Regions from separate parts of the Marinobacter sp. JSM 1782161 genome, predicted to be linked through region 2. Evidence: predicted binding sites of a transcription regulator. Region 2 holds the regulator's gene; each other region holds the start of a gene.
What was found. The regulator FliA, encoded in region 2, starts transcription of late flagellar genes. The targets are predictions, from matches to a motif close to CTAAAGTTTNNNNNNNNNNNGCCGNTAA.
Positions count from the first base shown of each region.

Region 1: the regulator FliA is predicted to act here: its motif matches at 4,712-4,739, upstream of GQB00_RS00325 (methyl-accepting chemotaxis protein).
Region 3: the regulator FliA is predicted to act here: its motif matches at 5,535-5,562, upstream of GQB00_RS00890 (flagellin).
Region 4: the regulator FliA is predicted to act here: its motif matches at 3,130-3,157, upstream of flgM (flagellar biosynthesis anti-sigma factor FlgM).

Region 1 is NZ_WSSA01000002.1:63,278-70,638, forward strand. It holds gene nadC (carboxylating nicotinate-nucleotide diphosphorylase) at 1-342, opposite strand, end outside; gene GQB00_RS00310 (DUF1631 domain-containing protein) at 732-3,059, shown strand; gene ampD (1,6-anhydro-N-acetylmuramyl-L-alanine amidase AmpD) at 3,177-3,779, shown strand; gene ampE (regulatory signaling modulator protein AmpE) at 3,779-4,669, shown strand; gene GQB00_RS00325 (methyl-accepting chemotaxis protein) at 4,858-6,885, shown strand; gene GQB00_RS00330 (cob(I)yrinic acid a,c-diamide adenosyltransferase) at 6,920-7,361, opposite strand, start outside.
Region 2 is NZ_WSSA01000003.1:72,934-80,294, reverse strand. It holds gene flhA (flagellar biosynthesis protein FlhA) at 1-1,076, shown strand, start outside; gene flhF (flagellar biosynthesis protein FlhF) at 1,138-2,409, shown strand; gene GQB00_RS13065 (MinD/ParA family protein) at 2,518-3,330, shown strand; gene GQB00_RS13060 (RNA polymerase sigma factor FliA) at 3,398-4,138, shown strand; gene cheY (chemotaxis response regulator CheY) at 4,311-4,697, shown strand; gene GQB00_RS13050 (protein phosphatase CheZ) at 4,715-5,506, shown strand; gene GQB00_RS13045 (chemotaxis protein CheA) at 5,520-7,361, shown strand, end outside.
Region 3 is NZ_WSSA01000002.1:195,476-202,836, forward strand. It holds gene GQB00_RS00870 (TIGR04283 family arsenosugar biosynthesis glycosyltransferase) at 1-720, shown strand, start outside; gene GQB00_RS00875 (TIGR04282 family arsenosugar biosynthesis glycosyltransferase) at 698-1,345, shown strand; gene GQB00_RS00880 (tetratricopeptide repeat protein) at 1,378-3,378, opposite strand; gene GQB00_RS00885 (flagellin) at 3,600-5,111, opposite strand; gene GQB00_RS00890 (flagellin) at 5,651-7,090, shown strand; gene GQB00_RS00895 (flagellar protein FlaG) at 7,163-7,361, shown strand, end outside.
Region 4 is NZ_WSSA01000002.1:466,690-474,050, reverse strand. It holds tRNA gene GQB00_RS02095 (tRNA-Ser) at 123-213, opposite strand; gene GQB00_RS02090 (CheR family methyltransferase) at 340-1,173, opposite strand; gene GQB00_RS02085 (chemotaxis protein CheV) at 1,216-2,148, opposite strand; gene flgA (flagellar basal body P-ring formation chaperone FlgA) at 2,351-3,055, shown strand; gene flgM (flagellar biosynthesis anti-sigma factor FlgM) at 3,199-3,519, shown strand; gene GQB00_RS02070 (flagella synthesis protein FlgN) at 3,527-3,997, shown strand; gene GQB00_RS02065 (pilus assembly protein PilB) at 4,128-4,856, opposite strand; gene GQB00_RS02060 (peptidylprolyl isomerase) at 5,020-5,607, shown strand; gene mnmC (bifunctional tRNA (5-methylaminomethyl-2-thiouridine)(34)-methyltransferase MnmD/FAD-dependent 5-carboxymethylaminomethyl-2-thiouridine(34) oxidoreductase MnmC) at 5,604-7,361, shown strand, end outside.

The DNA of each region.
Region 1 (7,361 bases), on a different contig from region 2:
GCCGGACAGCGATTGCAGCCAGTTCAGGGCGCAGCGTTCTGCCGTCAGCAGGCTGCGGGCATTCCCCTCGGCGGTAAACAGGGTGTCGTCTGCCGTTACCCGGTCACCGTCCTGGCAGGCCCAGGTCAGCGTGACCGTTGGATCCACCTGGCGGAACACTTCCTCGACCCACTCACGCCCGGCGATCACGGCTTCCTCGCGAGTAATGACCCGGGCCGACGCCGTCACATCCGCGGGAATCAGGCGGGCCGTGATATCGCCGCTGCCGATATCTTCCTGCAGGCTCAGGGCAACGGCCTGGGCTCGGGCGGAATTGAGCTGGGCGGGATCAGGGATGGTCATGGGCTCGGGCTCCGGTTATAGGCTGCGGTTCTCGGGGCCGGCCTGGGCCGGGCGTCCGGAAAAGCGGAGTTTAATGGCTCGGCCGGACCGCGCCAAGGTTGATTTTCGCCGCCGGCCCCGTGTTGGCGCAAACGTGAGGCCGGGTGACCGAAAGCGTCAACCTGCGATCGCGACGTTAATGAGTTGCGATTACAACTGATTGAAACGGCGGCAGAATCGTTTGAAAGTGTGACGTGGTTTGGGTCGTCACAATTGGTGACAAAACCTGACACAAGATGACGCGGTTTCCGCCTATGATGCCAGAGTGGATGTAAACTCATGTGAAATGGGCCGTTTGCAATCGTCAGCCAGGACGATGGCATACAGCCAGGTGCTCGGAGGCAGTCGTCATGGTCAGTGACAATCGCGTTGTGGATCTGCGCAAGGCATCCGGAGAACGTTCGTTCTCGTTGCCTGCATCGCTGATCCGGCTGCGTGACTATTCCGGGCAGTCCCTGCGCACGCAGCTCTCGGAATTCTTCGACAGTGCCGACGATGCCCTGTTCGACCTGGCCGACAAGGCCGGTTCCAATCAGGATCAATCCGCCTACTTCGATGCCATGCGCGAACTGCGCCTGCGCCGCAAGGCGATGTCCCTGTCAATCCAGCAGTGGGTGGCCCGGGCTTTCAATGAAATGGGCTCGTTCGATCCGCGCCCCCGCTCCTCCGGCCTCACGGAAATTGATCAGGAGGCTCTCAGTCTGGTCGATCACGGTGATCACGAGCAGCAAGTGGCCATCGACAACCTGATCAACAAGCTGCGTAACCGGCACCAGGAGCTGATCCGCATGCTGGTACACCGTTTCCAGCACTTGGTCCCCGCGGCAAAGCTTGAAGACCGGCATATGCCGCTCAGTCCGGAAGTGATCTGCAGCGGTCTGCAGGAAGCCTGCAACGATCTCGATATCGATATCCGCGCCAAGCTGGTGGTGCTCAAGCTGTTCGACAAGCTGTTTATTCATCGGCTCGACAGTCTTTACCGCGATGCCAACGAGCTGCTGATCAAGCAGGGCGTGTTGCCGGACATGAAGCGCCCGCCGGTGGGCGCACCGATGAAGAAACGACCGGCGCCCAAGGCCTCGGCGTCGGCTCCGCAACAGACCGACGCCGAAGAGCCCTCCACCCGGCCGGATGGTTTTCCTCCCGTCGAGGGCGACCATCAGGCGACGTTTTCCGAGCTGTCGGCCCTGCTGCACACCCAGCAGGGCAGTGCCCAGGCTGACAGTAGCGCCGGTGCGGGCTCGGATATGACGACGACGGAGCTGATGCGCCAACTGGCGCAGCTCCAGAGCCGGTATGACGTCTACGATGCGGAGCACGGCCAGGAGGAAACCACCGGCGGAGGCAATCTGACCCGGCAGGTGGAAACGATGCTCGCCCGCAAGGGACAGGCCATGGCGTCGTTGAACCAGGTGGACGCCGATGTGGTCAACCTGGTGACCATGCTGTTCGATTTCATCCTCGAAGACCGGCAACTGCCGCAGGCCATGAAGATGGTGATCGGGCGCCTGCAGATCCCGATCCTCAAGGTGGCACTGCTGGACCGGAGCTTCTTCAACCGGGGCGGCCACCCGGCGCGTAAGCTGCTCAACGAGCTGGCCATGGCGGGCATCGGCTGGACCGAGAAAGCGGCCGGTCAGCGTGATCCGCTGCGCGAAAAGATCGAGGCGGTGGTGGATCGTCTAGTCGGTGACTTTACCGACAATGTCGAACTGTTCTCCGAGCTGCTGGCGGAATTCAGTCACTTCATGGACCTTGACCGGCGCCGCCGAGAGCTGGTCGAGCAGCGGCTGCGTGACGCCGAAGAAGGCCGCGCCCGGCAGGAGCGCGCCCGTGAGGCGGCCCGCCTGGTGCTGGAGCCGCTGCAGTCCGGTCGCCAGCTTCCTGAAGTGGTTCATACCATCCTGGGCGAGCCCTGGATGAAAGTGTTGCAGTTCCTCTACTTGCGCGAAGGTGAGGGCAGCGATGCCTGGACCCATTCGGTCGAGCTGGCCCGGGAACTGGTGTGGAGTGTTGATCCTGCTCCGGTGACCGATGAAACCCGCGCCCAACTGCTGCGTCGCATCCCGTCCATCGTGGACAACCTGCGCAAATCCCTGCATTCCATTTCCTGGGACCCGTTCGCCAGCGATGCCCTGATTCGGGATCTGGAGCTGGCCCATGTGGATATCCTGCAGCAGCTGGCGTTGCAGTCTCCGGTAGCGGCTCCGGTCGACACGCCGGAACCGCCGGTTGATGCGTCAGTGGCTGAGGCTGTCGCCGAGTTCCAGGCGCCTCAGGTCAGCGAGCCGACGGAGCCGGCACCGGTTGCCGAGGCCGCGAATACCCCGGAGGCGCCTCGGGCGCCGGTTGCTCCGGCAGCGGAAGAAACAGTCGGGACCGAGCATGCCGATGTTGATCCGCGCTGGCAGGACATGGCTCAGAAGCTGCGGGTGGGTTCCTGGGTGGAGTTGCTCAACGACGGCCAGAAGAGCCGCTGTAAGCTGGCCGCGGTGATCAAGGCGACCGGCAAGTTCATTTTCGTTAACCGCAATGGTGCGAAGGTCAAGGAATACACCCTGGAAGATGTGGCCCAGGCGCTTTCCACGGGGGAAGTCAGCATGCTCGATGATGGCCTGATCTTCGACCGGGCGCTGGAATCGATCATCGACAACCTGCGCCATAACCGCCGGGACTGACGGTGTTCCGGGTAGCCGCCTTTGCCCGGTGGGCGGCACTTCGTTGCTTTGTGCATGAATCGACGTAGAATGGCGGACCGGATTTCGGTTTCCTCCTGAACAAGCGATGGATGCATTTTGACTGCCCGGTCCCGTAACCAAACCTTCCAGATTGACGATGCCGGCTGGCTCGTCGACGTTGAACACTGCCCGTCGCCCAACTTCGGGCCCCGTCCTCCCGAGCGCCCCATCTCGCTTCTGGTGGTCCATAACATCAGCCTGCCGCCGGGCCGGTTTGGTGGAGACGCCATCGAGCGCTTTTTCTGCAACCAGCTGGACGCGGCGGAGCATCCTTATTTCCAGGAAATCCGCGACCTGCGTGTATCGGCCCACGCTCTGGTGCGCCGTGACGGCACCTGCGTGCAGTTCGTGTCCTTTCAGGATCGGGCCTGGCACGCCGGGCGCTCGAGTTTTATCGGCGAAGACGAATGTAACGACTTCAGTATCGGCATCGAGCTGGAAGGCACCGATGACTTGCCCTACGAAGCCGGACAATACCGGACGCTGGCGGCTCTTGCCCAGGCGATCCGGACGCGCTGGCCGGCGGTGACCCCTGAGCGCATGACGGGCCACTGCGACATCGCGCCCGGTCGCAAGACGGACCCGGGGCCGGCGTTCGACTGGTCGCATTTCCGGCTGTGCCTGGCGGATGCGGTCCCTCCGGCCGGAGACTCCTGCTGATGGGGTTTGTCATTCTGCTGGTGGCCTATGTGATGCGGCGGTTTCTCGACAGCTCTCCCCGCGAAGGGGCGGAAGGCTGGCTGCGCCGGGCGCTGGCCCGATTCCCCGGGGTGGCGGCGGGCCGTGAGGCGCGCGCAGGGCTTGGCCTGGCATTGCTGGTTCTGCTGGTGGTCGCGGTGGCTGTGTTGAATATCGCACTGCAACGAAGCCCGGTGTGGCCGCTGACCTGGTTGCTCGACCTGGTCGTGCTGCTGGCTATGATGGGTGTGCCGGGCTGGCGTAATCCGCTGGGGGCCTATGGCGAAGCCTGGCGCCGTGGGGATGCCCAGGCCGCCTGGCACCACGTCAATCATCTGCTTCCAGCGCCGGAGCGCGGGTTGGCGACGGAGCCGCGGGAACTGCATCGACTGCTGGCGCGCCAATTTGTGGCGGTGGTGTTCGAGCGTTATTTCCTGGTGATTTTCTGGTACGTGCTGGCCGGCCCGGCGGGCGCCGTCGGTGCGCGCCTGGCGGTGGCCCTGCGGGATCACTGGCCACATCCGGCCGGCCGTGAAACCTTTGCCCGCTTCGTTTTCCCGATTGCCTGGATTCCGGCGCGCCTGCTCAGCATCAGCTTCGGTGTGGCGGGTGATCTGGCGGGCTGGATGGGCGGTGCCGGACGGCGCATCCTGTCACCCGGTATGGCCGCGGCCGACCTATTGTTCGATAGCGCCAATCGGGCGTTGTCGAGCTATTCGCTTGACCCGGACCGCTTCGCCCGGACGCACCCGGACGAGTGGCAGGACTACGGTGAGCGCAGCCTGCGCGCGGTACGCGACCTGATGAACCGCAGTCTGTTCGTGTGGATCTGTGCCCTGGCATTGCTGGCCATTGGCGGGGTGTTTACGTAAAACCGGTGCCGGCCTGTCATGGCCTGAAGAAAAACGATAAAACTCAACTTTATCGAACGCCGGCCGATAATAACCATAACGACGCTATCTCGCGGCTGCCGACACCCAGCACGTTAAGAAGCGTGACATAACAAAAAACAAGAACCCTGGCTGTGGATTGGCCAGCACGCGTGTTAGAGGGGGAACGTGTGAGTCAACTGCTGTATCCTGCCGTCGCGCTGATGAACCGGTTGCCGATGATCTATAAGTTCGGCCTCATCAGTGTCCTGTTCCTGCTGCCGATTGGCGGCCTGTCCTACCTGCTGGTCAGCCAGCTCAACCAGTCCATCGCCGCCATCAGTGAAGAGGCGGAAGGATTGACGCAACTGGACCGTGTTAATGCGCTGGTCCGTGCCGCGTACGACTACCGTGACTACCGCGCCGTTGGCAAGGTGCGCAATGATGACGCGTTCCTGTCCATGAGTGATGAAGCCGCACAGCGGATTGACGGGACCCTCGAGGCGCTGCAGGCGTCCCGGCCCGGATTCGACCACAACGGCGCCTGGAATGCGCAGGTCGCTGCGGTGGGCGAGGCGTGGCAGCAGCTCCGACAGGAAGACATTTTCCAGAGCAACATCGATCCCCAGATTGGTTACTACCAGGAATTCGTGCAGAAGACCCGGGCGCTGCTGGAATCGACGCTGAAGGTGTCCGGTCTGGCCCGGGATGCCGATCCGGACAACCAGATGCTGCTGCAGCTGGCCGCCAACTCGGTCCATGATTCGGCCAGCCTTGAGGGGCGAGTGCGCGCCTTCGGTATCTACGCGCTGGATCAGGGCACCGTGGGCTATGCCCTGGCCGATGTGATGAACGGTCTTTTCGACGAGCTTACGAGTCTCAACAGCCGCATTGAGTCGGAATTCCAGGTCGCGGTTGGCGCGTCCCCGGTCCTGAAGCAGCATGCCGACGCGATTGATTCGGTGGTGCAGAGCAGCGTCGCGGTGCGCGATGGACTGGATGTGAACGTCATTACGCCGTACCGGCTGGAAATGTCCTGGCAGGACTTTGATGCCCTGGTGTCGCCTGAGATCGAGCGTCATTTTGCCCTGCAGGATACTCTGTTCAGCATCGTGCGCGGCAATCTCGAGGCGCGGCTGGCGGATGAAACCGGGCAGCGCCTGACGATCTTCCTGGTGCTGGGAGCGCTGCTCCTGGTGGTGGTCTATCTCTACCTGGGTTTCTTCCTGTCGGTGCGCACGGCGATCAACCGGTTTGGCGCGGCGGCCCGACAGGTGGCCGCAGGTGACATGACCGCTCAGATCCAGCTGGATAACCGTGACGAGCTGGGCGCCCTGACCGGCGAATTCAATAACATGACCCGGCACATGGCGGAGTTGGTGCGTTCGGTCAGCCGCACCACCGGTGACGTGGATGGCCAGGCGGCCCGGGTGAACGACAGCGCCAGCGCCAACAGCGAGGCGGTGACCCGACAGATGGCGGAAACCGACCAGATTTCCGACGCCATGCAGCAGATGGTGGGCACGGTGCAGGAAGTGGCGGAAAGCGCCCAGCGCGCGTCGGACTCGGCCGGTCACGCCGAGAAGGACGCGGAAACCGGTCGTCAGGTGGTCGCCGAAACCGTCGACACGATCCATACGCTGGCTCATGAAATCCGTGGGGCCGTGGACGTGATCAACCGCGTCAGCCAGGACAGCGACAGCATCAGCCAGGTGCTGGTGGAGATCAAGGCGATTGCCGAGCAAACCAACCTGCTGGCCCTGAACGCCGCCATCGAGGCGGCCCGCGCCGGGGAGCAGGGGCGCGGTTTCGCGGTGGTGGCGGATGAGGTGCGCTCCCTTTCCCGGCGCACGCACCGTTCGACGGAGGACATCGAAGAAATGATTGGTCGCCTGCAGGGCGGTGTGCGTGAGGCGGTGAGCGCCATGACCAACAGCCATGAGGTGACCGATGCCACCGTGGCCAAATCCTCGGAAGTCACCGATGCCCTGGAGAAGATTCTGGCGGGGATTTCCACCATCGTGGATATGAGCCACCAGATCGCCCAGGCGTCCGAAGAGCAGTCGGCGGTGGCTAAGAACATCAACACCAACGTCGAGCAGATCACCGACCTGGGCCATCGTACCGCCGGCAATGCGCAGGAAACGCTGTCGGCGGCGCAGGAAATGTCAGGCCTGACCGGCGAGCTGCGCCGGCTGGTGGCGTCTTTCCGGGTGTGAGCGCCGCCGTCCGTCCGGGCGGCGCGCCAAGCGGTCAGTCTTTGGGTTTATCCGGGGAAGGGGACCAGAGTACCTCCTCGCCGCCATTGCGGCGGGCGAGGATGCGGGCAAACACGAACAGCAGGTCCGACAACCGGTTCAGGTAGCGGCGCGAAGCGTCGTTGATGGAATCTTCGTGCCCAAGGGCCACCACCACCCGCTCGCCGCGGCGGCAGATGGCGCGGGCCAGATGACAGTGTGCGGCGTCGCGCCGACCGCCGGGCAGGATGAAGTTTTTCAGCGGCGGTAAGGCTTCATTCCATTCGTCCAGCGTGTTTTCCAGCCACTCGATGTGGCCGTCGCCGATCATGTGGCTGCCCGGTATGGCGAACTCGCCGCCCAGGTCGAACAGATGGTGTTGGATCTGGCGCAGCAGCGTCGCCAGTTCGGCCTCCCCGTCCAGTTCTTCAATCAGCACGCCGATCTGGCAGTTCAGT
Region 2 (7,361 bases):
GGCCGGCGGAATCCAAAGAGTTGGGTTGGGACGACGTCTCCACCGTCGACATCGTCGGCCTGGAAGTGGGCTACCGCCTGATTCCGCTGGTGGACAAGTCCCAGGGCGGGCAACTGCTGACCCGGATCAAGGGCGTGCGCAAGAAGCTGTCCCAGGATCTCGGTTTCCTGATGCCGTCGGTCCATATCCGCGACAACCTGGACCTGATGCCCAATGTGTACCGCATCACCCTGATGGGCGTGACCATCGCCGAGGCGGAGATTCATCCGGACCGGGAGCTGGCCATCGACCCGGGGCAGGTGTTCGGCAAGATCGAGGGCATTGAGGGCAAGGACCCGGCGTTCGGCCTGGATGCCAGCTGGATCGAGCCCGACAAGAAAGATCAGGCCCAGACACTCGGCTACACCGTCGTCGATGCCAGTACCGTGGTGGCCACCCACCTCAACCAGATCCTGCAGAAGCACGCCCACGAGCTGCTGGGGCACGAGGAGGTCCAGAAGTGGCTGGAACAGCTGGAGAAGGTCTCGCCCAAGCTGGCCGAGGAGTTGGTGCCCAACACCGTCTCCATCAGTCTGCTGCTGAAAGTCCTGCAGAGCCTGCTCCAGGAAGAGGTGCCGATCCGCGACATGCGCTCGATCGCCGAGGCCATCGTCAACGTCCAGCCCAAGACCCAGGACGCTCGCGTGCTGACCACGGCGGCCCGGCAATCGCTGCGGCGAATGATCGTCCAGAGCATCTGCGGCGGCGATCACGAAATCCCGGTGATCACCCTGGATCCGGAGTTGGAACAGATGTTGCTAAAGTCCATGCAGCAGAGTCAACAATCCGGCGGTCAGGACGATATCGGCCTGGTGCTCGAACCCAACATGGTCGAGCGACTGCAGCGTTCCCTGCGCGACGCCGCCCAGCGTCAGGAGATGATGGGCAAACCGGCGATCCTGCTGGTGTCCGGGCCGTTGAGGCCGGTCATGGCCCGTTTTGTCAGCTATGGCGTAGAGCGCTTGCACGTCCTGTCCTATCAGGAAGTGCCGGATAACAAACAGATCACGATTGTGGCATCGGTGGGCCAGCAGTAAGGCAAGGCCGGCCCGCAGAGCAGGGCGTCGCTGACGGCGGCGCCGACGGAGGAAAGTCATCATGAAGGTAAAACGGTTTTTTGCGCCAACCATGGCCGAAGCGCTGAAGATGGTTCGCCTGGAAATGGGCGAGGACGCGGTCATCCTGTCCAACCGACGGGTGGATGGCGGTGTCGAAATCGTGACGGCCCTTGATTATGACGAGAATCTGGCGCGCCAGCGTTTGGGCAATGCCGCGGTGGATGCCACCAACGGCGCGCGCCTGGCCGAAATGCAGGCGGAACAGCATCGCCGCCTGGAGGAAGAACTCGGCCGTTCCCGCGACCGCATTCGTGAAATCCGCGAAAAGCGCCAGCCGCGCGAGCCGGACGTATTCGCCGAGGTAGCGGAAAATGCCGAGCCCCAGAGCGAGGCGCCGGATACCACGCAGGCGGCTCTGGAAGCCATGCGTGCCGAAATTCATTCGCTGCGGGACATGGTCAACGAGCGTCGTGAGCGGACTCCAGGCAAAGCCCAGCCCGCGGAACCGGCCGTCGCCAGCCAGCAGCGTCTGGCGGAGCGCCTGGAGGAGTTTGGTCTGTCCAGCCAGCTGGCCGGGTCACTGGCCCGTAACCAGGGCCACTGCCGCCTTGAAGAAGGCTGGAAGAAGGCGCTGCGGACCCTCGCCGCGGGGGTTCGGACCCAGGATAAGGAGATTGTCGAGCAGGGCGGTATCGTCGCGTTGGTCGGCCCCACCGGCTCCGGCAAGACCACAACCATCGGCAAGATGGCGGCGCGCTATGTGCTTGAGCATGGTCCGGATTCCCTGGCGCTGGTCACCACCGACCGCTACCGGGTGGCGGCCCATGAGCAGCTGTTCGTCTTCGGCCGCATCCTCAATGTGCCGGTACGCGTGGTCGACGAGAGCCATTCCCTCGACCGGATTCTGGACGACCTGTCCGACAAGCGTCTGGTACTGATCGACACCGCGGGCCTGACCCACGCCGATCGCGGCCACCAGGAGCAGCTGGAAGAGCTGGCGTCGAGCGATCACCCGGTCAAGCCCTACCTCGTGCTGTCGGCCACCAGTCAGCCGCGGATCATGAAATCCACGTGGCATTGCTATAAGATGGCGAATCCTGCCGGGTGTATCATGACCAAGCTGGATGAAGCCCTGACGCTCGGCGAGGTACTCGGGTTCGCCATGGAAACCGGACTTCGGGTGGCCTACTACACCGATGGCCAGCGCATTCCCGAAGACATCCATCCCGCGCAGTCCGCACCGCTGGTCCGCCTGGGTGTGGAACGCCTGCGCCAGATGCGGGAGACGTCCATGGTCGCAGCGGGTGCCTGAATACGGGAAGGTTGCCGGAGCCGCCGATCGTTCTGGAGCCGTCCATACACAGAGCCGGTCGGAACCGGCCGAGAGAATCACAACCTGTCGTGAGAGACTGTACCCGGCATGAGTAGACCAAACCCGGTTCAGGTGATCGCCGTATCCGGCGGCAAAGGTGGCGTTGGCAAGAGCAACGTTTCGGTCAATCTGGCCATTGCCCTGGCTCAGATGGGGCGTCGTGTGGTGGTCCTGGACGCTGATCTGGGACTGGCCAACATCGACGTGCTGCTGGGCATCACCGCCCAGCACAACCTGTCCGACGTGCTGAACGGTCAGTGCGACCTGCGCGACGTCCTGGTGGACGGGCCGGGCGGCATCAAGATCGTTCCGGCGTCCTCCGGCACCCAGCGCATGACTCAACTGACGCCGATGGAACACGCCGGACTGATCAACGCGTTCAGTGAACTGGGGGACCAGATCGACGTGCTCATCGTGGACACCGCGGCTGGCATCTCCGAATCCGTGGTCAGCTTCCTGCGAGCGTCCCAGGAGCTGCTGCTGGTGGTCTGCGACGAGCCCACCTCCATCACTGACGCCTACGCCCTGATCAAGCTGATGAACCGTGATTACGGCACTAACCGTTTCCGCATCCTGGCCAACCAGGTACGCAACGACCAGGAAGGCAAGCACCTGTTCGGCAAGTTGACCCGGGTGACCGAGAGATTCCTGGATGTTGCACTACAATATGAGGGCATCGTCCCGTTCGACGAAGCGGTCAAGAAAGCGGTACAACGTCAGCGTGCAGTGCTCGAAGCCTATCCCCGCGCCAAGGCGTCGCTGGCCATCAAGGCCCTGGCCCAGAAAGTCGACAACTGGCCATTGCCGTCGTCGCCGCGGGGGCACCTGGAATTTTTCGTAGAGCGTCTGGTTGACGCCTGATGCAGTACGCCGGCCGACAGGGCAGGTGGTATGGCGGTCAAACGGGCTGTTTGGGTAATCCGGATTGATGACGTTGGCAAAAGGCCTTGGAATCTACCAACAAAGCAGTGAGCGGAGTGCGGCCCGGCAACTGGTCGAGGATCACGCGCCGCTGGTGAAGAAGATCGCGCTGCACATGATGGCGCGGCTGCCCGCCTCTGTGCAGTTGGAAGACCTGATGCAGGCCGGCATGATCGGCCTGCTGGAGGCCGCGCAAAAATACGAAGCCAATAAAGGCGCTTCCTTCGAAACCTACGCCGGTATCCGTATCCGTGGCGCGATCGTTGACGAGATCCGCCGGGGTGACTGGGTGCCGCGCTCCGTCCATCGCAACACCCGTCGCATCGCGCAGGCCATCAAGGCCGTCGAGGCCCGTACCGGCGAGGAAGCCAGGGATGCGGACGTCGCCGCCGAGCTGGAAATGACGCTCAACGAATACCACGCCTGCCTCGCCGATTCGAGCGGAGGACGACTTTTTAGTCTCGATGAGCTAAATGAATCCGGCGAGGTGCCGATAGACAATGAAGATGCGGTATCTGACGCCCCCTATGCGGAGTTGTCCGAAGCCGGTTTCCGGCACAGTCTGGCCCAGGCCATCGATGGGCTGCCGGAGCGCGAAAAGCTGGTCCTGAGTCTGTATTACCAGGAAGAGCTTAACCTCAAGGAAATCGGCGCGGTCATCGGCGTCAGCGAGAGTCGCGTCAGCCAGATCCACAGTCAGGCGGCACTGCGTCTGAAAGCGCGCCTGAGCGACTGGCAATCGAGCTGATTCGACACTAGAGAACGGTACAAACTGTAGTTTTTGGTAACGGGTGCTTTACAGCGTCCGTGGACTGGACAGAATAGGCGGTGCCTTTTGATCCCGCCGGCACGGTGTGGCCGGTCAGAAGGAGGCGGGCCGGCACGATTGGTATCCCGGGTTGTAACGATTGGAGGTCCCATTGGACAAGAACATGAAAATTCTGATCGTGGATGATTTCTCCACGATGCGGCGCATCATCAAGAACCTGCTGCGCGACCTCGGTTTCACCAATACCGACGAGGCCGACGACGGCAACACAGCGCTGCCCATGCTCAAGAGCGGCAAGTACGACTTCCTCGTCACCGACTGGAACATGCCGGGCATGTCCGGCTTCGAGCTGTTGCAGGCCTGTCGTGCCGACGACATGCTTAAGGACCTGCCCATCCTGATGGTCACAGCCGAAGCCAAGCGCGACCAGATCGTGGCCGCCGCCCAGGCCGGCGTCAATGGCTACGTGGTGAAACCGTTCACGGCAGCGGTCCTCAAGGAAAAGATTGAGAAGATCTTCGAACGCATCCAGTCCTGAATATCAGAGCGCCAATCATGGGCAATCCAAAAGACGACAATGCGGGGAAGCTCGACCCTGAAGTCACCGAAAAGCTGAAGCAGCAGGCGACTGACCTCAAGGCGCAGGTGGATGCCGGGGATTACGCGGCGGCGATGCGTCTGATCAACGAGCTCAACGACGTGCGGGACCAGAGCCTGTACCACGAGGTTGGCCGTTTGACGCGCAGCCTCCACGAAGCGATTCGCAATTTCCAGATCGATCCGCAGAACGCCGAACAGCGCGAAGCGCTGTCCAAGATGACCGATGCCTCGGACCGGCTGGCCTACGTTGTGGAAATGACCGGCAGCGCCGCCAACCGCACCATGGACCTGGTCGAGGAGGCCATGCCCAAGGCCAGCGCCATGCGCGAGGAAGCCCTGGCACTGCGCGACGACTGGAAAAAACTGCGTCGTCGCGAAATCGGTGCCGGTGAATTCCGCGAACTGTACCACCGCATCGATCGTTTCTTCGACCAGACCGCGAACGACACGGAAATCCTGTACTCACACCTGTCGGAAATACTTCTGGCGCAGGACTTCCAGGATCTGACCGGGCAGGTCATCCAGAAGGTCACCGCCCTGGTCAAGGAAGTGGAGGAGCACCTCCTGAGCCTGGTGGTCATGGCCAGCCATGTTGACCAGATTACCGGCACCGTCCATGAACTGGGCGAAGAACCGGCCCGGGCGATCGAGAAAGGGGAAGGTCCGCAGATGCACGCCGACGAGCGTGAGGATGTCGTATCCGGCCAGGATGATGTCGATGACCTCCTGTCCAGCCTTGGTTTTTAAGTGAGGACATTGCATGGCGTTAGATGCTGACGAAGAGATTCTCCAGGATTTCCTGATCGAGGCTGGAGAAATTCTCGAAAAACTGTCGGAGCAGTTGGTCGACCTGGAGCAGCAGCCGGATAACAGCGACCTGCTGAATGCCATTTTCCGCGGTTTCCATACCGTCAAGGGCGGCGCCGGCTTCCTCCAGTTGGAGGCGCTCGTCAACTGCTGCCATTCCGCCGAGAATGTCTTCGACACCCTGCGCAACCACAAGCGCCAGGTGACGTCCGATCTGATGGACGTGGTGCTCGAAGCGCTGGATAACGTCAACGCCATGTTCGACCAGGTGCGCAACCGGGAAGAGCCAACGCCGGCCGACCCTGCGTTGATCGCAGCCCTCGACGCGCTGGCCGAGCCGGAAGGTGCGGCGCCCAAAACCGCCGAGCCGGCGGTGGAGGACCGTCAGCCAGCCCCAACTGAAAGCGATCCCGCCGGTGGCGCCGACCAGGGCGACATCACCGACGACGAGTTCGAACAGTTGCTCGACGCCCTGGAGGGTGAGAAGAGCGAGTCCGGCGACGCCGACCAGGACGACGAGATCTCCGACGACGAATTCGAGAATCTGCTGGACGAGCTGCACGGCAAGGGCAAGCACGGCGGCACGCCGGCGGATGCCGCCAAGAGCAACGAAAGCGCCGCGGCCGCCGACGACGAGATCTCCGACGACGAATTCGAAAATCTGCTCGACGAGCTGCACGGTAAGGGCCAGTTCAAGGGCGCCGCCGGTGCCAGCCCCGACGTGCCGGCCGGCAAGGCGCCGGAGGCCGCTGCCGGCGGTGACGACAAGATCACCGACGACGAGTTTGAGAGCCTGCTGGACGAGCTCCACGGCAAGGGCAAGGGCCCGGCCACCGGCCCGGCGCAGAAGCCCGCCGCTGCCAGCACTCAGGGTGCAGGCGACAACAAGCCAGCGGCTGACGACAAGAAAGCACCGGCCTCGCCGGCGGTACCCCAGCGCGACGCCCAGCCGACGGCCGAGGCCTCGGTGCGGGTTGATACCAAGCGCCTGGACGACATCATGAACATGGTGGGCGAGCTGGTGCTGGTGCGGAACCGCCTGCAACGCCTGGGCGACCAGAGCGAGAACACCGAGATGCACAAGGCCGTGTCCAACCTGGATGTGGTCACGGCGGATCTGCAGTCGGCGGTGATGGCCACCCGCATGCAGCCGATCAAGAAAGTCTTCGGTCGCTTCCCGCGGGTGGTGCGCGACCTGGCCCGAAGCCTCAAGAAGGAAATCGACCTCGTAATGCACGGCGAGGACACCGACCTGGACAAGAACCTGGTCGAGGCGCTGGCGGACCCGTTGGTGCACCTGGTGCGCAACTCCGTCGACCACGGCATTGAAGCGCCGGATGTGCGTGAGAATGCCGGCAAACCGCGCAAGGGCAAGGTGACCCTGTCCGCCGAGCAGGAAGGCGACCACATCCTGCTGGTGATCGAGGACGACGGCGCCGGCATGGATCCCGACAAGCTGCGCCAGAAAGCGGTGGAGAAGGGCATCTACGAACAGGAAGCCGCCGACCGTCTGACCAACAGCGAATGCTACAACCTGATCTTCGCACCGGGCTTTTCCACCAAGGACCAGATTTCCGACGTGTCCGGCCGCGGCGTCGGGATGGACGTGGTCAAGACCAAGATCAGCCAGCTCAACGGCACCATCGGTATCGAGTCGGAGCTGGGTAAGGGGTCGCGGATCATTATCAAGGTGCCGCTGACCCTGGCCATCATGCCCACGCTGATGATCATGCTGGGAGATCAGTCGTTCGCCTTGCCACTGGTCAACGTGGTGGAGATCTTCCACCTGGATCTG
Region 3 (7,361 bases), on a different contig from region 2:
GTGTCGTTTATCGTTCCCGTACTCAACGAGGCGCAGAGCGTCCGAATGGCGCTGAACGACCTGCAGGGATGGCGTGAGGAGGGGCACGAGGTGATTGTGGTGGATGGCGGCAGCGACGACGCCACCGTCGAGCAGGCTCGTCCGCTCTGCGATCGACTGGTGGAGTCGCCGCGTGGCCGTTCACACCAGATGAATGCCGGTGCCGCTGTTGCTGGCGGTGAGGTGCTGGTGTTCCTGCATGCCGACACGCGCCTGCCGCTGGACGCCCTCGAGCACCTGCAGCGCTTCGTCGACAGCCCGGCAGCCTGGGGGCGGTTCGACGTGCGTCTGTCCGGCGATCATGTCCTGCTGCGGGTGATCGGTCACGCCATGAACCTGCGATCGCGCATCACCGGCATAGCCACCGGCGACCAGGCGATGTTCGTGCGGCGCGTCATCTTCGAGGAAGTGGGCGGTTTCGAGACCGTGCCGCTGATGGAGGACATTGCCCTGAGCCGGCGTCTGCTGCCACTCTCCAAGCCCTTTTGCGTCAATTCCCGGGCGGTGACGGACAGCCGTCGCTGGGAAAAACACGGCATCCTGCGGACCATCCTGCTGATGTGGCAGCTGCGTTTCCGTTACTGGCGTGGTGAGGACCCCATCCACCTCGCTCGCCTCTACTATCCCAACGTCACACCCTCCAAGGCTGCGTCCCCCAATGCCGCGACCAAAGCCAAGTGATTTTGACGGCGTTCGCCTGATCCAGTTTGCCAAGTGGCCGGAACCCGGTCGTGTCAAGACGCGGCTGGCGGCGGACCTCGGCGAGCGCGGCGCGCTTGACGCCCATATCCGCCTCACGGGTGCTGTCCTCGACAATCTGCTGGCGACAGGTCTGCACGTATCGTTCTGGTGGGATCGTGCCCGGCCAGACGACCCGAGCCATGCCACGTCGATTCTCCACCGCCTGCAAGCGGCCGATGTGGCGCAGCGCATCCAGGTAGGGAAGGATCTGGGAGCACGTATGTCAGGAGCGCTGGATGCCGAACTGAAACAGGCCGGGGCGGCGGTCATCGTAGGCAGTGATTGTCCGTCGGTGGATGCGGCCTACATCGCTGAGGCCATCCGGGCATTGGCTGATGATGACGTGGTGCTGGGACCGTCGGATGACGGCGGCTTTGTTCTCATAGGCGCCCGGCGGCCGTTGGGTCCTGTTCTGAACGGCATAGCCTGGGGCACCGACAAGGCGCTTGAGCAAACCCGGGATGCGTTGGTCGAGGCCGGCTGCCGCGTGCATTGCCTGCCGGCCCGCTGGGACGTGGATACGTTGGCCGACTGGCAGCGTTTCCTGGACTCGCGGCGGCCCTGACATCAGCCAAAGGGCCGCCGTTCCGAGAGGTCTTAACGACGACGCATGAAATAGAGGCCCAGAGGCTGGCCCCAGACGCTCTGCACATCGCTGCCGCTGGCCTCGGCGCGCAGTTGCCGCTGTACCGGTGACAGGGCCAGGCCGTGACCGTCGCTGTCCTGGGCACGGACCAGCTTCCAGTCCACCTCGTTGCACATCAGTGCCAGCAGCGAGCGAAGCTGGTGCGGATCCTGCGGCCGGAACCAGCGGTTGTGGCAGCCGCCCAGACCGTAGAAATCCTCTTCTTCGAGCAGCGCCGCCAGGGCCGGGTCCTGGGCGTTCTCTGTAATCAGATTACGCAGTTGACGCAGGGAATCGTTGGTTTCCGGTAGTTGGTGCCGGGCAATCAGCTGGCGGATCTGGGCGTCGGCGGTGGAATCGCCGGCCATGCTGGTCCGCAGGTGCACGATGCTGCCTTGCTGGCACGCCTGGTTGACCACTCCGGCGAGCGACACGTGGCTGGCGTGGGTAGAGGGCAGTCGGCCCAGCTCGATCCAGTCGACCCGGTTGCCGTCGGCAATGAACCGGCTCGCCAGAGACCATGGCCAGAACACGATCTGTTCGAGGCCCATATCCTGGGCCGTGCGACTGGCGCGGGCAATGTTGGACAGGTTCTCGTCCACGGCGATGATTTCCACATCGCTCAGGCTGCGCGCCAGCTCCAGGGCTCGCTGGCCGGAATCCGCACCGCATACCATCAGACGCAGGGTGTCCGGCAGGTTGTCGGTATCCAGGCGCAGGCGCGAGCGCATGATGGCCTTGAGGCTGGTTTGGGGATGTTGACTCAACGTCTGCCAGTGCGGCCAGGCCTGGGGCACATCTTCTGGCGCCAGCGCCAGCTCATCCTGCTTTTCCTCAAAACCCTGTTTGATGGCTTCCTCGGTGGCGCGGTGATAGTAGCTGGCTGCCAACAGCGGTTGCAGGCCTGTCGGCCACTCGGTCAGTCCCCAGCGGCCCAGTTGCGTTGCGAACGGCTGGTGGAACAGGGCGCCATAAAGAGCGCTGATCATCAGGGAACCGGCAATGGCCTCCATGCTTTCGCCCAACGCGAATTGCGCGCAGACGCTGCTGTTGATGGCGTCGATCACCCGAGCCTCGTTGTCGCCGGCGGGCAGGGCGTAGCCGGTGCGGTCCGCGTAGAGGGCAATGCCGATGGCCAGCCGGTGCAGCCCGTCCCGCAGGGTGGCGGTGGTCGCCACTTCGCTCAGGATGGCGTTACGCAGCAGCGTCACGAAGGATTCCACGGCCGGGTCCGGCATCAGGGTCTTTTCCAGGGCCAGCAGCAGGAGCTCGTCGTCAGCCGCGGCTTCAAGCAGCACCCGGGCATCGGGGTTGTCCAGGTCGTACTGGTGGCGCAGGATCGCCGCCACGAAGCGTCCCAGGTCCTGGTGCGGAATGTCGTCGCGCGAGAGCAGGGTGATGGCGTCGTAGGCCAGTTCCTGGTCCGCCTGATCAACGCTGAGCTGGGCGGCACAGGCCACCATGCCGCTGTAGATCGACGGCCATTCCAGGTTGAGCTGCAGCAGTTTGCGGTAGTGCAGGTAGGCGACATCGAACTGACCGAGTTGGCGCTTGGCGTGGGCCATACCGCAGAAAGCCGAGGCCGACTGGCGATCCCGGTTCAGCGCTTCCTGGAAATACTGCTCGGCCAGGGCCGGGCGTTCCGAGGCCAGCGCCCAGTAACCCAGGTTGGTGTATTGCTGGGGCTGATCCGGGTCGATGGACAGGCTGCGCTCAAACAGCGCCTGGGCGGTGTCCAGGTTGCCGTCGTCCATTTCCAGACGGCCCAGCAGTCCCCAGGCTGCCGCGTTGTCGTGGGTCCGCTCCATTACCTGAGCCAGATAGTGGCGGCTGTCCTCACGAGCTTCCAGCCGGGCCGCATAGCTGTTGCCGGGATCGTTCGACTGGTTGTAGGTCGAATTGGCGGCGAGCAACAGGCGCGCAATCGCGACTCTATCGTTCTGACCAACTTGCGGGTGGTGCTGTGCGTGCATGGATCACCTCGTCTGTTCCTTGCCGCCGGCAGGGTGGCACCGGCAATAATCTGCAGCTTTGGGCCGGGAATGGGCCTTTGGGAGAGGTAGAGCGAAAGGCGTGCCAGTTTTACGACATGGTCGGTGTCGGCAGGCGGAACGTGCGGATTTTCAAAGTTGGTGCAAAAGACGGGCGTAAAAAAGGCCGGCAAGTTGCCGGCCTTTTCGGGTTCCGCTGAGGCTTAGCCCTGCAGCAGCTGCAAGACCTGCTGCGGCTGGGCGTTGGCCTGGGACAGGACCGAAAGACCCGCCTGTTGCAGCACCTGGGTCCGCGCCAGTTCCGCGGTTTCCGCCGCGAAATCCGCATCGCGAATACGGGAGCGGGCGGCTGACAGGTTCTCGGACGTGGTGCTCAGGTTGGAGATGGTGGAATCCAGCCGGTTCTGGGCGGCACCCAGGTCGGCGCGGATGCCACTGATTTTCTCCAGGGCGGCGTCGATCACGGCAATGGCGCTGTTGGCGCCTTCCACGGTGCTGATGTCGATGCTGGAGACATCCTCTGTGGTGGAACCGACGGCGGTGCCACCGGCCTCATCCAAAATGCTGCCGGCGGTGTCGTCAATACTGGATGATACGGCAAAGCTCGAAGACGAGCCGAAAGTGATTTCGCCTGAAGCACGCGCGCTATCGGCGGTGTCGTCTGACCCATCAAGAGTGATGGCGTCTCCGTCCACTTCAGCGCCACCGCGGAAGCTGGCGGTAGGTGTTGTGGCGTTGGTTGTGAAATCCTCAACCAGGATGTCTTTACCTTCCGCTTGCACAAGCGTCAGTCGGCCATCCTCCACTTCAGCGGTAATACCTGTGGTACCTGACGCGGAGTTGATCTCGCGCGCCAAGGGACGCAGATCGTCGACGTCGTCAATCTGGGCGGAGATCGTCGATTTTTCGCCTCCACTCGATATCGTCATGGAAACAGTGCCTGTACCGCCAAGGCCGAATAAGTCAGCCGTGGTTCGGGCTTGTGCTTCGACCCCCGTGGCATCCACCTGTTGGTTGATCGCCGCAGCGATGTCTTCGGCGGTATCGCCGCTCTCAACATCCACAGTGGCCTCACCCAGTGAGCTGGAGACGGTCAGCGTCTGAGCAGCAATGGTGTTTGCCGCTGACGCATCGCCAGCCGCTGCGGCGTAAACAGATCCACTGCCTTGTCCGGCAGTGGTGTTTGAGGCGCTCACACTGTTGTTGGCCAGATCCGTGGTTCGTGCGCCTTGAATAGAGACGGCAATGGTCTGGTTCTCGTTGGCGCCGGCCTGGAACTGCTGGGCCTGGAAAGAGCCGTCGAGCAGCTTGAGGCCGTTGAATTCGGTGGTGGTAGCCACCCGCTCCAGCTCCTGCTTGAGCTGGTTGACCTCGGATTGCAGGGCCCGGCGGTCGGAGGCGGAGTTGGTGGCGTTGGCGGACTGGACCGACAGTTCGCGAATCCGTTGCAGGATATCGCCGGATTGTCCCAGCGCGCCTTCGGCAGTCTGTGCCAGGGAGATGCCGTCGTTGGCGTTCCGAATCGCCTGGTTCAGACCATCGATCTGGGAGGTGAATCGCTCCGAGATGGCCAGGCCGGCGGCGTCGTCTTTGGCCGAGTTGATGCGCAGGCCGGAGGACAGACGCTGCATCGCGGTGTCCGAGTCCCGTTGGGTCGTGTTCAGGTTGCGCTGCGCATTCAGCGACGCAAGGTTCGTATTAATGATCTGAGGCATGCTGTTTCTCCTTGCCAGGAAAAGCCGGAACCCAAGTGCCCGATCAAAAGGACGCCCTACCGGCAAACGTTCGTTAAAATGCAAGCGTTGCCGTGCCAGAAGCGAAGTGTGTGCCAGTTTCTTTTTTTTATTTATAAGTCACTGATAATGATTGTAAAAAATAATTTGTCGCGAGACGGGTCGGCTTGCGGGCGCCGATATTTTGACTGACCGGCAGGAAGGGAATTGCCGCTTTTTCAACCGAGTGTGGGGAAGTCACGAGCGGCAGACGCACTCGATGGGAGTGCCGGGTCTTGCACCCGCTTTAGGCGTTGAGGCGATATGAGGAAGGATTTTTTATCGACCTATCTTTATGAAAAGTAAAATAAAACTGAAAGCGTGATAGTGATTTACATTAGTTAACAAGAAAATCCGAAATTCTTTCTAAAGGATTCTTAACCCTCGCCGCTAAGCATTACAGCAGGGCGGCGCACCCAACTGATGAAAACGGGCGCCAGACCTCTTTCCAGTCAAAACTGACGGTTTCAAGGAGAAGCATCATGGCTCTCGGTATCAACACTAACGTTGCGTCCTTAAGCGCTCAGAACAACCTGAACAAGTCCCAGTCTCTCTCGGACCAGGCTCTTGAGCGTCTGTCCTCCGGTCTGCGCATCAACTCGGCTAAAGACGATGCGGCTGGTCTGGCGATTTCCTCTCGTTTCGATTCACAGATCCGCGGCCTGAACGTTGCCCAGCGCAACGCCAACGACGGTATCTCCCTGGCACAGACCGCTGAAGGCGCGCTGGGGCAGGCCGGTGACCTGCTGCAGCGGATTCGTGAGCTGTCGGTCCAGTCGGCCAACGACACCAATTCCTCTTCTGACCGGAAGTCGCTGCAGGCCGAAGTAAGCCAGTTGCAGGCGGAACTGAACCGCGTCGCCGACACCACCAACTTCAACGGCCAGACCCTGTTGAACGGCGACTTTACTAACGCCCAGTTCCAGGTCGGCGCCAATGCCAACCAGACTATCAATGTCACCATGGGCAGCGCGCGTGGAACGGATATTGGCAACTATACCTTTGGTGCAAGCGGTACCGCGCTTGGTCAAGCGGCTGCATCTAACGCTGTTGCCGGAAGTGAGGCGATAGAGGTTTCTGGTAATGGTGCCAGCGGCACCTACACGACAGTGGCCGGAGATTCAGCGCAGGACATTGCTGCGGGTATTAACGCTTTCAGTGCCGATACTGGTGTAACAGCGAGTGCAAGAACTGAGGCAACTCTGAGCGGTATTGCTGACGGTACAGTTAGCTTTGATTTGGCCGGTGAGAACGATGGAACTGGGGAAGAGGTCTCGATTTCCGCGACCGTTACTGGCGGCGACTATTCCTCACTTGCAGATGCGATCAATGATAACTCCGCGGTAACCGGTATTACGGCTCAGGTTGTTACGGAATCCGGTACTGAGCAACTGAAGCTGACTAGCGAGAGTGGTGCTGACATCAGTATCTCGAGCTACGCAAACACCGGAACGGCCGCAGCCACCATGGCTGGTAGTGAAGGTGGTAGTGTCGATTTCAGCTCTGCGACCGCAGGTACTGTGACGGGCACTGTTGACCTTTCCTCTAGTAGCGCTTTCAGTGTTTCTGGCGGAACAACAGCAATCGCTGACGGGGGTGGTACGTTGAGCTCCGTAGCTGAAATTGACATCACGACCACTGATGGCGCGAACGCCGCTATCGAAACGATCGATGCCGCGCTGTCCTCGATTAACAGCCAGCGTGCGGACCTCGGTGCGATCCAGAACCGCTTCGAGTCCACCATCGAAGCGATCGCGACCACCTCTGAGAACCTGTCCGCTGCCCAGGGCCGGATCCTGGACGCCGACTTCGCATCCGAAACCGCGAAGCTGTCCAAGTCCCAGGTTCTGCAGCAGGCCGGTATCTCGGTCCTGGCTCAGGCCAATGCCCGTCCGCAGCAGGTTCTGTCCCTCCTGCAGTAACAGGGATAGCACGGTAAAAGCCGGCCCTTTCGGGGGCCGGCTTTCCGCCGTATCAGGATAGTGGGGTGAGCTATGACTGACGTAAACCTGAATGGCCCGGATTTGAAGCTGGTTCGCTCCAGTGATCAGCCTCCGGCTCGGGCGTCTGCGTCACCTCAGGCTGAAGGAAACACGCCTTCCGCTCGAGCCCAGGCGGCTTCCGATTCCAGGGTGGTGGCACTGCGACAGGCTTCTGACCAGTCCCGTGTGCAGCGTCTTGAGAATCAGCAGG
Region 4 (7,361 bases), on a different contig from region 2:
GCCGTCGTCGCTGGCGCTCCGACGTTCCTACGCAGGCTTCGCCTGCTTCGGTCGAACCCGCGAGGGTTCTCACCCGCCCTCAGGCAATAAAAAACCCGGCTCACTGAGCCGGGTCTTTTTATTGGCGGAGAGGGAGGGATTCGAACCCTCGATACGCTATTAACGTATACACACTTTCCAGGCGTGCGCCTTCAGCCACTCGGCCACCTCTCCAATAAACTGTTTCAGATGGGCTGCCCCGATCTGAGGGCGCAAACTCTAATGCTTTTGCCCGGGTTTGGCAACACCCTTTCGCAAATTTCTTTCAAAAACAACGCAGAGTGTAGTTTTTGATCAGTTTCACTTTTTCTTGGCGCGGTAGATGATGCCCGGCTGGCACTGGACCATTTCGTAGTATTCCGGCAATCCATTCAGGGATTCGGAAGCTCCCAGGATCAGGTATCCGCCCGGGCTCAGGGCGCCGTGCATGCGGGTGAGGATGTCTTTCTTGAGATCCGCGGAGAAATAGATCAGGACGTTGCGGCAAAACACGAGGTCGAACTTGCCGAGCATGTATCGTTCCAGCAGGTTCAGTTCCTTGAACTCGACCATGCTCTTGATGGCCGGTTTGATCTGCCAGCCGCCGCTGGGGGACGGTGCGAAGAAGTTGCGCTGGCGTTCCGGGGACAAGCCGCGACCGATGGCGAGCATTTCGTACTCGCCCTTGCGGGCGACGTCGAGGACGCTGCGGGAGATGTCGGTCGCGGTGATTTTGACATCACCGCGCAGTTTGCCCGGCTTGAGACGGCGGAACTCGTCAATCGCCATGGCGATGGAGTACGGCTCCTGCCCGGTCGAGCACGCGGCGGACCAGATGCGCAAAGGTTGGCCGCCCTTCTGCTCCGCCAGCTCCGGCAACAGTCGTTCGGTAAGGATGCGGAACGGGTGGGTGTCACGAAACCAGAGGGTTTCGTTGGTGGTCATGGCGTCGATGACCACCTGTCGCAGCGGGTCGCGCGGTCGTTGCAGCTGTTTGACCAGGCCTCCCAGCGTATCAAACCCGTTTTCCTCCAGGATCTTGCGCAGTCGGCTCTTCACCAGATACTGCTTGTTTTCACCGAGCAGTATGCCGCAGGCGTCCTGCAAAAAAGTCTTGAAGGCGTCGTATTCCTGGGGAGTAATCTCTGATTTCATGAGCTCTCAGCAGTTGCGGTGCATCCGGTCGGGTGTTGCCTTTTACAGCTTGTCCATGACTTCCATAACGCGCTCAGCCAGTTCGTCGGGACTGAACTTGGCCATAAAGTCGTCCGCCCCCACCTTCTGGACCATGGCCTTGTTGAAGACGCCACTCAGCGAGGTGTGAAGCATGATGTAGACGGAACTCAGCTGCGGGTTTTCCTTGCAGCGGGACACGAGGGTGTAACCGTCCATTTCCGGCATTTCCACATCGGAAATGATCAGCGACAGATGATCGGACACGTCCGAACCATCGGCGGTCAGTTCGCGCAAGTATTCCAGCGCCTGCTTGCCGTCATTACGTACGACCACCTGCAGGCCAATCGCCGTCAGGCAGCGCTCGACCTGACGCCGGGCGACGCTTGAGTCATCCACCACCAGCACCGGACGCGTGCTGGAACGGTCGCTGCTCGCTCCCCGGCCAATCATCTCTTCGCCCACGTCTTCCGACAGCGGCGACACCTCGGCCAGGATCTTCTCAACATCAATGATCTCAATCAGCTGATCGTCGATGCGGGCGACCGCAGTGAGGTAAACCTCCCGTCCGGCACCTTTCGGCGGCGGCGAGACCTCTTCCCAGTTCAGGTTAACGATCCGGTCCACGCCGCCCACCAGGAAACCCTGGGTGCGCCGGTTGTACTCGGAAATGATCACGAAACTCTCCGCCAGATCCGACGCCGGCAGCTCCGGCATGCCGATGGCCAGACCGAGATCGATGATGGGAATGGTTTCGCCACGGATGTGGGACACGCCACGTACGACCGAACGGCTCTTGGGAATGGAGGAAAGCCTGGGACACTGCAGCACTTCCTTCACCTTGAAGACGTTGATGCCGTACACCTGACGTCCCCGCAACCGGAACAGCAGCAGTTCAAGGCGGTTTTGCCCCACCAGCTGCGTGCGTTGATTAACACTGTCCAATACACCGGCCATACGCTGTTACCTGTCTTTTACTCAGTTTCACCCCGCGAGGTCGGCCATCCCGAAACATTTAGTCGGCACGGTTATTGCGAGATTACCACCAAAGGGTCCCGCATCTTCCGACGGTGACGGAAAGCCGTCAATAGGGCCTAGGGCGAATTCCGTCTCATTGCATGTTCCAAACTCACCGTAAGCATAGGACAGACTGTCGAAAATGCGCGTATACATTTTGTCTCTGCTGCTGGGCCTGACGGTCGTGTCCCAGGCGGCGGCCGTCGAAAAAACGACGCCCCGGATGATACGGGATGCCGCCCACGAGTTTCTGAAGCAGTTCGTCCGCGAGCAGCAGGCCGAAGGCCGCGAGGTCAGTTACAGTCTGGGCAACCTGGACTCCCGACTCAACCTTGCCGCCTGCCCGGATGGGCCGACGGTGGATTTCTCCAGCAATCCCATGCAGACCACCCAGCCCACCCTGGAGGTCTCCTGCCAGGGCCAGCGCCCCTGGCGCATGTACCTGTCGGTGTCCATGGAAATCCGCGGTCAGGCCCTGGTGGCGGCGCGTGCACTGAGTCGTGGCGCCCGGGTCACCGAGAGCATGATCCGCTCCCAGGCGGTGGTCATCAATGCCTCGCGGCGCGGCGCCATAACCGACAGCCAATCCCTCGTGGGCATGGAAATCCGTCGCTCGGTCAGTTCCGGCACCCTGTTCACGCCGGATATCGTGACCCAGCCGGATGCCGTGGCCCGGGGCGACCATGTTATTATTATCGCCCGCAGCGGACCGATCGCCGTCCAGTCCCGCGGCAAGGCCCTGGGTAATGGGCGCGTAGGCGAGCAGGTCCTGGTACAGAACCTGCGTTCAGAAAAGACACTGCGGGCGCTGGTCACCAGCCCCGGGCACGTCGAAGTCCCGATGTAGCCACAACCATCAGTATGAGCGGCAAGGCCTTGCCTGGAAGCGGCAACGACCTGCCGAAAAAATGTCAAAAGTCGCTAAAGCTTCCCAGGAGCCGGCCGATACATTATGTAACCGGTTAGATCACACCATGTGCAGGTATCGATATGTCCGTTAATTTCAATGGCGTTGGCCCGGGGCACGTCAACACCAAGACCAACCAGAACGTATCTGAGCAGTCTGCGCCGAAAAGCCCCTCGACGCCGACCGAACAGGCTCGTACCCAAAGCTCCCAGCCCGACAGCGTCAGTCTGAGCAGCCAGGCCCGGGACCTGAAGAAGCTGGAAGAGCAGATGAACAGCTACCCGGAAGTCGACGACGAGCGTGTCGAGCAGATTAAGGCCGCCCTGGCTGACGGCAGCTACAAGGTGGATGCAGAGAAACTGGCCCAGAAAATGCTTGATATGGATCAAAGCATTTTTGGGTGAGTAGATCATGGCCGCCATTGATGAACTGAAGAAACTTCTGAGAGAAGACATCAAACAGCTTGAGCAGTTGGGAGGCGTTCTGGCTTCGGAGAAGTCGCTGCTCAAATCCTCCAATGTGGATGGCCTGGAAAGCGTGACCCAGGAGAAGAACCGGCTTCTCGCCTCCGTCCGCGAACGGGCCAAGCAAAAGATCCACGCTCTGGTCCAGATGGGGTTCAACCCGCGCAACGGACAACCGTCCACATTCATCCGCAGCGCCGGCATCGAGGAGCTGACCACACTCTGGCAGGACGCGGAAAACCGTCTCAAGGCCTGCCAGCGCCTCAACCAGGTTAACGGCCGCATCATTGGACACCTGCAACAGCGCCTTGGCCGCCTGAATGAGATTTTCCGGGGCTGCTCGGACCAGGCCAAACTGTACGGCTCTTCCGGCCAGTCCTCGGCCGTCAGCCACAAGACGGTCCTGGCCAGCGCCTGAACCGCCACCGGGTGTGAATACAAAAGAAAAGCCGGCCCTGTTGCCGGCTTTTCTCGTTATCCGCGACGTCTTTTTCCCTTCCGCTGGCGACGCTGATCACCCCCAAACCTGCATCAGCACACAAACGAGGTCAGTCGCGCACGTAGATGGTCATTGTTGAGTCCGGCGAAAAACGGATGTCGTGCAAGCCGATGTTACCCAATGTAGGCCCGGTTCCGTTCGTCACCCGGATATCGGTCAGGCTGATACGCTCGATCCGCTCCGGCAGTGCCAGGCGCACCCCGCCATCCTGCTGAATCCGGATCCGCGGACTGCCCGACCGGTAATGGACGCCGGAGACGGTCACGTCAGCCTCAAGAAAATTCAACACCGGCACGAAAGTGTGCGCCAGCAGCCTGAGCCCCTCGACGGCATCCATCTCCTCACCCTGCGCGGCCTGCCCCAGGTTGGCCACGGCTTCGATCCGGGCCTTCAGGGTGTCGCTACCCTGCCCGGCAGCAGTCTGCATTTCACGGTCGCTCAAGGGCTGGAAGCCGCGCCCAGGGTTCATGATCTGGCCGACGGGCGCCGCTTCAGAACCGTCCGGCGCCACTGCAGCAAGCGTGACCACAGGCTGCAGCGGCAAGGTGACAACCGCAACCCACGCGGCCGCGCGCCGGTAACGGCGCTGTTGCCGCAGGACCCGTTCCAGTTCCCGGTGCGTCAGCCAGCCGGACGCCACCACCACCTCACCCAGTAACCGTCCGGAGGCGCGCTGCGTTTCCAGCGCCTGTATCAGCTGCCCTTCGCTGAGGTATCCGCGATTGACCAGCAGCCGACCCAGTCGGGATTTATCCAGATAAGCCTGCCTCGTGTTCACTGTCTCCTCCGTGTGTCGCTCCTGCGCGATGCGCCTTGTTGCCAGGGCCGGGCCGTCCTGTCACCGGAAATTTGGTACACTCCGCTGCATTCCTACAGCCAAGCACGAGGACGCCACCTTGACGATTCCGGCCCTGAAAAAACGCGTAAAAGACTCGGTTTCTGTGACCGCATTCCGCTTCATCCTGACCCTGATGCTGAGTCTCGGTGGTTTCGGTGCGGCCCAGGCGCAGAACGGCGAGATGCCGATTGTGCGGCTGGACACCACCGAGGGCGTGATTACTCTGCGCCTGCGTCCCGACGTGGCCCCACAGACCGTCGATAATTTCCTCCAATACGTTGAGTCCGGCTTCTACGACGGCACCGTTTTCCATCGTGTCATCCCCGGCTTCATGGTCCAGGGCGGCGGCTTCACACCGGACCTGCAGCGCAAGGCGACCCGCGATCCGGTGGCCAACGAGGCCAGCTCGACCTTCGGCAACGTGCGCGGCTCGGTTGCGATGGCCCGGACCAACGATCCCGATTCGGCCACCTCCCAGTTCTTCATCAACCTGGTCGACAACGAATACCTGAACAAAGGCGTTCGCGGCGCAGGCTACACCGTATTTGGCACGGTGATCGAAGGCATGGGCGCGGTTGACGCCATTGCTTCGCTCCCCACCGAGCGCAAGGGCATGATGGCGAATGCACCGACCGAGCCCGTCATCATCCGCTCCGCTACGGTGGTTGCTGCGGAGAACGCTCCGGAATGAGCGAGAGCACGTCTCGCACCAACCCGTCTCGTCCCAATCCGTCTCGCCTCAGCCCGCCGTCAGCCGGCCCGGCGATCGAGTCGGCGGACATCGAATGGCGCGACGGCCAGCCGGTCTCCCGGCGTTTCGGAGACGTCTACTTCAGCCGTGACAACGGTCTGGAGGAGACGCGCTATGTGTTCCTTTGCCACAATCAGTTGGACCGCCGTTTTGCCAACCTCGGCAACGGCGACAGCTTTGTCGTCGCCGAAACCGGCTTTGGCACAGGGCTGAATTTCCTCGCCACCTGGCAGGCCTGGCGCAGCCACGCGCCGGCCGACGCCAACCTGCATTTCGTCACGGCCGAGCGGTTTCCGCTGACCCACGAAGACCTGACCCAGGCGCTCGAACTGTGGCCGGAACTGGCGCCACTCAGCGCGGAACTGCTCGACCAGTACCCCGCCTTGATCAGCGGCACTCACCGGCTCGTTTTCGACGGCGGCCGCGTGCGCCTGACGCTCTACCTGGGCGAAGCGCTGGAGGCCTGGCAGAGCCTGGACTTCACCGCCAACGCCTGGTTCCTGGACGGTTTCGCCCCGGCCCTGAATCCGGACCTGTGGGTTGACCGCCTGATCGACGCCGTCGCCACACACAGCAAGCCGGGCACCACCATGGCCACTTTCACCGCCGTCGGGGCTGTGCGCCGGGGCCTGCAGGCCGTCGGCTTCGAGATGCGCAAGACGCCGGGCTATGGCCGCAAGCGGGACATGCTGGTCGGCTGCTTTCGTCCGGGCGATGTCGTCGATCACAAGGCGTCTGAGCGTCCGCGTGCCATTGTCGTCGGCGCCGGTATCGCAGGCGCCCTCACCGCGCGCAACCTGACCGAACGTGGATACGAGGTCGAGGTCCTGGCCGCCGGGGACGGCCCCGGGGACGCGGCTTCCGGCAACCCCCAGGCCGCGCTCTACGTGAAGCTGGGTATCGATCGGACGCCGGAGACCCGCCTCGCCCTGGCCGCCCTGCTCCACGCCCAACGCACCTACGCCCGATACAGCCCACTGGCCGGCGATACCGAGCCGTTCTGGCACCCGACCGGGCTACTGCAAATCGCCGCCACCGAGCAGGAAGCGTCCCGGCAGAGTCGTTTCATTGCGCGCAACCACTATCCGGCCGAGGTGCTGCGCCCGGTCACCGCTGACGAGGCGAGCCAACTGAGCGGCGTGCCCATCGCGCACGCAGGGCTCTGGTTCCCGGGCAGCGGCTGGCTGGCGCCGCGGCGTGTCTGCCAATGTCTGCTCGATCACCCGTCGATCCGCTGCCGTTTCAACGCCACCGTGGAAACCCTGGCGCACGATGGCGAGCATTGGCGCGTCACAACCACCGACGGCTTCGAGGTTGCGGCCCCGCAAATCGTGCTCGCTGCCGGACACCGGATCGAAACTCTGCTGCCGGGAGAAACCGGCTATCGCTTCAAACCCATACGAGGCCAGGTCAGCCAGCTCCCGGAGCAAGCCTTCGCGGCCTGCCCCGAGGTGGTGGTCTGCGGCCCCAGCTACCTCAACCCGGCGCATCAGGGCTGGGCCGTCACCGGCGCGACCTTTGACCTGCGTGACGAGAATCCGGCCGTCTCGGCCGCGTCTCACCGGGAAAACCTGGACAAACTGAGCCAGTGGCTTCCGGACCTCTGGGGTCACGACGCACCTGCTGCCGATCAACTTCGCGGCCGGGTCGCCTTCCGCTGCACGACTCACGATTACCAGCCCGTCGCCGGCGCC